3 regions of the Arthrobacter sp. SAFR-023 genome follow, and region 1 is predicted to be linked to each of the others. Evidence: riboswitches for the same ligand, from Rfam matches in the RefSeq annotation. Region 1 holds a riboswitch; each other region holds the start of a gene.

Region 1 (2,192 bases):
CCGAGGTGATGCGCAAGCACCGGCTCGCCGAGCGCCTCCTCGCCGACGTCATCGGCCTTGACTGGGCCTACGTTCATGACGAGGCCTGCCGGTGGGAGCACGTCATGAGTGAACGCGTGGAGCGCAGGATCTACGAAATGCTCGACCATCCCACCGAGTCGCCGTACGGCAACCCCATCCCCGGCCTGGCGGCGCTCGGGGGCCAGCCCGCCCGCTCGTTCTCCGACGGCGTGGTGAACCTGCTCGATGCCATGGCCGGCTACGGTCCGGAATCCAAGGTCACCGTCAGCCGCCTGGCAGAACCCATCCAGGTGGAGCCGGAGCTGCTGGTCCAGCTGGATGAAGGCGGGATCCGGCCGGGCGCTGCCGTCTCGCTCGAACGTGTGGGGGAGTACATTTCTGTCCGCGTACCCGGGTTCGAGGGTGCCCTCGAGCTGCCGCCGGAAGTCGCGGCGCACGTGTTCGTGCGGGTGGGTTAGCGCCGAAAGCGCAGCTCCGCCTGACGCCAGCGTCCCGTCTGACATCTGCAGGTAGGATGACCTACCACTTTTGCACAGCGAATATAACGGAATTATTACTGCGCTTCTTAATCGCCTATAGTTAAACGGCAACGCCGATGCAAAAGCGTTACCTGATCTGGAGCCGAACCTTGCCAGCAGATCAGTAGCACGAGTCACCCACTGGCAGGGGCGGGGGAACCACAACCGGCTGTTTCTACAGCCTTGGGGTGAAGTCCGCAGCAGCAAGTCTCTTCCGCAGAAGGAATCCTCCCGGGATACCCCTGTGCCGGAATGGCTTGTTATGGCGGGCCGGGTCCGAACTCTCTGACCCGAATCCGACAGCTAACTTCGCAGGCTATCCAGAGAGGAAGCAGTACTTGTCGATGCAGAATGCCCGGGGCCGCCGCCGCGCGTCCGGTCCCGCTCCTGAGCCGCGCCCTGCGGAGGCCATTGCCGCGGACCGTCCCCGGGACGCTCAGCGCGAGGCGCGCCGCCGCCGCCGGGGTCCGTTCCGGCAGGTTACGGATTTCGCTTCGGCCAGTGGTGTTGGGCAAAAGGCTGGAGTGGCCCTTGCTGCTACCGGCCTGCTGCTGACTGTTACCGTCCCCGCCACCAGCCCCGTCCTGGCTGCCGACGAGCATCAGGGAGGAGCGTCCGCGTCCGCCGCCTCACCGGCCCAGCCGAAGGTCTCGGCGGAAGCGGCAGCGAAGATCGACTTCAGCCGTACGTCCGTCTCCACCACCGGTGACCCGGACGGAAAGCTCAAGCAGCTCCTGAGTGCTCAGTCTGCCGGCAGCATCAGCCGTGCGGCCTCGGTGGGCACCTTGGGCGGGCCGCTGACCACGCTCGTGAAGTCTTCGCCGTTCGGCTACCGGGTTAGCCCGATCACCGGCGGCGCCGGTGAGTTCCACCGCGGCCAGGACTTCGCCGCCCAATGCGGCACGCAAGTGCTTGCTGCGGCCAGCGGCAAGGTCACGTTCGCCGGGTGGCACCCATACGGGGGAGGCAACCGCGTGGTCATCGACCACGGCAACGGCTTGGAGACCACGTACAACCACCTGTCGTCCTCCAGCGTCGAGGTTGGCCAAAAGGTCACCCGCGGTGAGGCGATTGCCCTGAGCGGGACCACCGGCGCCTCCACCGGCTGCCACCTCCACTTCGAGGTGATGGTCAACGGGGAAGTCGTTGATCCCACCGGCTGGCTCTAAGCCAAGCCGAGTGAGCACTCTCATTCCTGTGACATGCCGTGACCTGAATGTGACATTAGCTCCGAACTGCTGTACCGTCTAAACCGCGTCAACTTTTCCGAAGTTGACGCTCTTGAGTGGATTGCCTAGCTCTGCCACCGCTCAAGGTCCGTTCGCATTACATCGTCTGGCAGGGGCGGGGGAACCAATTTTGGTCTTCGCAAGAAGGCCTTGGGGTTAAGTCGCAAAAGCTTCCCAGGAAGCCGAGCGGCCGGGTGCACTCCCATCCGAATCCGACAGCTCACCTCGCAGGCATTGGGAGAGGCTACCTTCGTGTCTTCACGCCACAATGCCGCGCGCCACCGCGCGCAAACGGTTCGTATGAACCCATTGGACTCCGTGTCCAAGGCGGTTAGCGCCAATGCCGGCACAGTAGGTCGCCAGGCAGCTGTTATCGCAGCTGCTTCAGGGCTCATCCTGAGCGTTGGCATGCCTGCCAACGCAG
Region 2 (2,192 bases), on a different contig from region 1:
CTCTCAGTACCAGTTGTGGGCGAGGTGCCAGTTCAGCGCACCGCACGGGGAGCCGTAGCGCTCCTGGATGTAGTCCAGGCCCCAGTTGATCTGGGTGCGGTAGTTGGTGCGGTAGTCCGCCCCGGCGGTCGCCATCTTCTCGGCGGGCAGGGACTGGACGATGCCGTAGGCGCCGCTGCTCGCGTTGGTGGCCGTCGTGCGCCATTCCGATTCCTTGGTCCAGAGCCGTTTCAGGCACTGCATCTGGTCTGCGGCCCAGCCGTATGACCCCAGCTTGGTGGCCGCGTAGGCCTGTGCGCCGGCCGGATCATTCAGGGCAACAGGCGCAGCGGCCTTCGCCTTGGCAACGGCGGCAGCCTTCGCGGCGGCAGCCTTGGCAGCGGCCGCCTGGGCAGCGTTGGCCTTGGCAACCGCGGCGGCGTTGGCAGCGGCGGCGGTCTTGGCAGCCGCTGCGTTGGCGGCGGCAGTCTTTGCGGCGGCCGCCTTGGCAGCGGCAGCCTTCGCAGTGGCGGCCTTGGCGGCGGCAGCCTGGGACGAGGACTGCGGAGCGATGGACGCCGCGGACGGGGCAGGAAGCGCGGAGATTAGCGTCTTGTCGAAGTTCAGGGTCTGCCCGGCGTCGGCGGTGGCCGCTGCCGTTGGGGCGGCGGAAGGCGCAGCCTGGTCGGCCGCCTGGCCTGCGGCGCCGACGCCAACGAGCACGGCTGCGGCAGTGGTAAGGACGGCTGCCCGGCGCCCGAAGGACGGAAGGCTTCCGGTCAGGCGGCCCCAAGCCGTCGCAGGCCGAACCGGCTCTGCACGGTGACGGGAAATATTGCGGTCGGACTGCTGGGAGGCGCGATCAGGGCGCGCCTGTGCCTTGAATTCAGACATGGTTGATTGCCTCTCAACACCTGCGGAGTTAGCTGTCGGGTTCGGATGAGGTCATCCGGCCGCACGGAAAATTCACGTGTCGGCTTCACCCCAAGGGCTGATGCGGAAAGCCCGGGACTCTGGTTCCCCCGCCTCTGCCTGAACTAGCGGAATCCGGGAAGCGGCAGAGCTGGGCGTCAATCCGGAGATGCGGCTCTAGTGGCGGCCGCACTCTATCGACCGTACAGGAGGCTTCTGATTAAGTCACATTTAGGTAACGGACATCACGACGACGGCGCGGCGCCTTGCATGGGCAGCCGGACGGCAAATTCCGTCCGGCCAGGCCGGGATGTGACCTCCACTGTCCCGCCGTGTGCCTCCACGATGGACTGCACGATGGACAGGCCAAGGCCGCTGGTTCCCTCGGCCGACAGAACCCCGGCTTCCCCCCGCGATTCGGGGGTGCGGAGGGTTGTTTGGGCGCTAGCGGCACCGGCAATGGAACCCGTCGCCGTTGCGGATGCAGGTGCCGGGGGCGCCTGCGCCGGGGTCACACGTGACGCGTCTGCGCGGGCAAAGCGAGCGAAGACCTTGTCCACGAATTCAGGCGGGATGCCGGCGCCGTCGTCCGTGACCGTAATCACAGCGCTGCCGTCAGCCGACCGCATCACGCCGGTGGTCACCGTGGTGCCGGGCGGCGTGTGCTTGCGGGCATTCGAGAGCAGGTTGACCAGCACCTGGTGCAGCTGCGATGCATCGCCCCGAACGGACACAGGTTCTTCGGGAAGGTCGAGGTGCCACGCCCGGTCCGGTGCCATGACCTTTTCGTCGCTGACGGTCTCGATCACGAGCTGTGTGAGGTCCACGTCGCTGAGCTTGAGCGGCTGCCCGTCGTCGAGCCGCGCCAGCAGCAGAAGATCCTCCACCAGGGCGGTCATGCGTTCTGACTGGCTCTGCACGCGTGCCAGGGACCGCTGGCCGTCCGGAGTGAATTTTTCGGTCATGCGCATCAGCTCGGTGTAGCCGCGGATGGCCGTGAGCGGCGTCCGGAGCTCATGGGAGGCGTCTGCCACGAATTGCCGCACCTTCATTTCGCTTTCCTGCCGCGCCTCCAAAGCATTGGACACGTTGTCCAGCATCTGGTTCAGGGCGTGGCCCACGCTGCCCACTTCAGTTCCGGGATGGGCGTTCGACGGCGGGACGCGGACAGCGAGTGCCACCTCACCGGCGTCCAGCGGCAGGCGCGAGACCTGGGTGGCCACCTCGGAGAGCTGCTCCAGCGGTTTCATGGTGCGGCGGATGAGGACCGTCCCGGCCAGGCCGATCAGCACGAGGCCGCC
Region 3 (2,192 bases), on a different contig from region 1:
CCTGGCCGCCGCCGATGTAGACGCCGACGTGTCCGGCGCTAATCATCAGGTCACCGGGCTGCGGGGCGGAAACCGGAGTCCCGTACTGGTAGAACTGTGCGGGGGCCAGGTCGCCGACGGACTTACCGACAGAGCGCAGTGCCTGCTCCACCAGGATGGTGCAGTCCTGGGTGGCGCCGAGCTGCGCCCGGGCAGAGGCCACAATGGCTCCACCCACGCCACTGGCTGACTGGGTTGCAGCCGCCGGTGTAATCGAGGCGGAGGCGTTGTAGATTCCCATGCTGGCAGGCGCCGGGGCAGCCGGTGCTGGAGCCGCGGGAACTGCCGGAGCGGCAGGAACCTCAGGCACTGCCGGGGCCGCAGGTACAGCGGGAGCTGCAACGGCACCCGGTCCGGGGATGAGGATCTGGTCGCCGGGGTAAATGACGGACGCCAGGGACAGGCCGTTCTCCGCGAGGAGTGCATCAAGGCTGACACCGTGGCGTGCTGCGATGGCACCAAGGGTGTCGCCGGGCACCACGGTGTGCGATGCGCCGGCAACAGCGGATCCACCGCTTGCCGGCGCGGGAACTGCCGGGGCGGCCTGCGCCGGGGCGGGGACTGCCTGGGTGGGTGCTGCCAGCGCCTGGCCAGCTGCGGACTGGACAGCAGCGGCGGCGTCCGGCGTCTCCGGAGCGTAGGCACCTGCGTGTGCGGGTGCTCCGGCGCCGAAGAGGAGCCCTGAAGCGACGGCGGCGGCGGCCGCCGGCTTGGCAACCGAGGCAGCGTTGGACCTGAGGGAATACTGCAGGCCCTGCAAAGCGATGGACGTCGTCGGGGTGGCGCGATGGCGCGCGGCGGTGAACTTACGTGACATGGTTGATGTGCCTCTCCCATGCCTGCGGGGTGAGCTGTCGGGTTCGGATGGGAGTCACCCGGTCCTGCCCGCCGCTGGGCGGAGCGTCTGGACTTAACCCCTAGGCCTTGGCTTGCAAGGCCGGTACAAAGGTGGTTCCCCCGTCCCTGCCTGTTGGTCATAGCGAACGGATCCCGGTCAGCGGCAGGGCTCGGCATTCTGCCCGGGAATGCCCTGAGCGGAACCAGGGCACCGGCCGAGGCTATCGCACTCAGGCCCCAAAAGTCACATTTGAGTAACGAGGGTGTGGCGGAAAGGCTCGGGACAACCCCCGGATGCTGCCCCCTACAGGGCCTTCACCGCGCCCAGCACCTTCGTCAGGGACTCCTTGGCGTCGCCGAACAGCAGGGTGGTTTGCGGTTCGAACATGAGGTCGTTCTCGATTCCCGCGAACCCGGGCCGCATGGAGCGCTTGAGGAACACCACCTGCCGTGCGTCCGCCACCTCAAGGATGGGCATCCCATAGATCGGCGAGCCTGCGGTGGTCTTGGCGGCGGGGTTCACGACGTCGTTCGCGCCCACCACCAGCGCCACGTCGGCGGTGCGGAACTCGGAGTTGATCTCACCCATTTCCTTGAGCGATTCGTAGGGCACATTGGCCTCGGCGAGCAGCACGTTCATGTGCCCCGGCATGCGCCCCGCCACGGGGTGGATGGCGAAGTCCACGCGGGTACCCCGGGATTCCAGGGCCTGCGCCAGCTCCGCCGCGGTGTGTTGTCCCTGCGCGACGGCCAGCCCGTAGCCGGGAACGATGATCACGCGCTGCGCGTAGCCCAGCAGCACCGCCACGTCCTCGGGGCTCGACGAACGGACCGGACGGTCGCTCACAGCGGTGGATCCCGCCGTCGAACCTCCCCGGAACGCGCCGAACAGGATGCCGGCCACGCTTCGGCCCATGGCCGCAGCCATCGCCCGGGTGAGGATGGTGCCGGACGCCCCCACCAGTGTGCCGGCCACCACCAGGAGCACGTTGCCCAGCACCAGGCCGGATGCCGCGACCGCCAGGCCAGTGAAGGCGTTGAGCAGCGAGATGACGATCGGCACGTCGGCGCCGCCCACCGGCAGCACCAGCAGCACGCCTGCCACCAGGCCCAGCAGCAGGAGGGGCAGCGCCAGGACGAGCGAGCCGCCCAGCACAACGGCGGCGCCAGCGCCGACGGCGGCGAGCAGCACCGCGCCCATGAGCACCGGCAGGCCGGGGAACACCACGGGGCGGGTGGTCATAAGCTCCTGCAGCTTCGCGAACGTCACCGCGGAACCGGCGAAGGACACCGCCCCCACCAGCAGGGTGAACACG

Evidence for each region. A riboswitch is a leader RNA that binds a small molecule or an ion and turns the genes downstream of it on or off. The one in region 1 is predicted to bind cyclic di-AMP.
Region 2: it holds a riboswitch for cyclic di-AMP, as region 1 does, so the genes downstream of both, ACTHQX_RS15595 (hypothetical protein) here and ACTHQX_RS17815 (M23 family metallopeptidase) in region 1, are expected to answer to the same signal.
Region 3: it holds a riboswitch for cyclic di-AMP, as region 1 does, so the genes downstream of both, ACTHQX_RS09665 (LysM peptidoglycan-binding domain-containing protein) here and ACTHQX_RS17815 (M23 family metallopeptidase) in region 1, are expected to answer to the same signal.

What each region holds. Positions count from the first base shown of each region.
Region 1 is NZ_JBQCMF010000017.1:99,227-101,418, reverse strand. It holds gene ACTHQX_RS17820 (metal-dependent transcriptional regulator) at 1-479, shown strand, start outside; cyclic di-AMP (ydaO/yuaA leader) riboswitch at 631-872, shown strand; gene ACTHQX_RS17815 (M23 family metallopeptidase) at 884-1,708, shown strand; cyclic di-AMP (ydaO/yuaA leader) riboswitch at 1,845-2,016, shown strand; gene ACTHQX_RS17810 (C40 family peptidase) at 2,087-2,192, shown strand, end outside.
Region 2 is NZ_JBQCMF010000014.1:76,456-78,647, reverse strand. It holds gene ACTHQX_RS15595 (hypothetical protein) at 4-873, opposite strand; cyclic di-AMP (ydaO/yuaA leader) riboswitch at 877-1,032, opposite strand; gene ACTHQX_RS15590 (HAMP domain-containing sensor histidine kinase) at 1,137-2,192, opposite strand, start outside.
Region 3 is NZ_JBQCMF010000007.1:134,880-137,071, reverse strand. It holds gene ACTHQX_RS09665 (LysM peptidoglycan-binding domain-containing protein) at 1-856, opposite strand, end outside; cyclic di-AMP (ydaO/yuaA leader) riboswitch at 861-1,031, opposite strand; gene ACTHQX_RS09660 (NAD(P)(+) transhydrogenase (Re/Si-specific) subunit beta) at 1,181-2,192, opposite strand, start outside.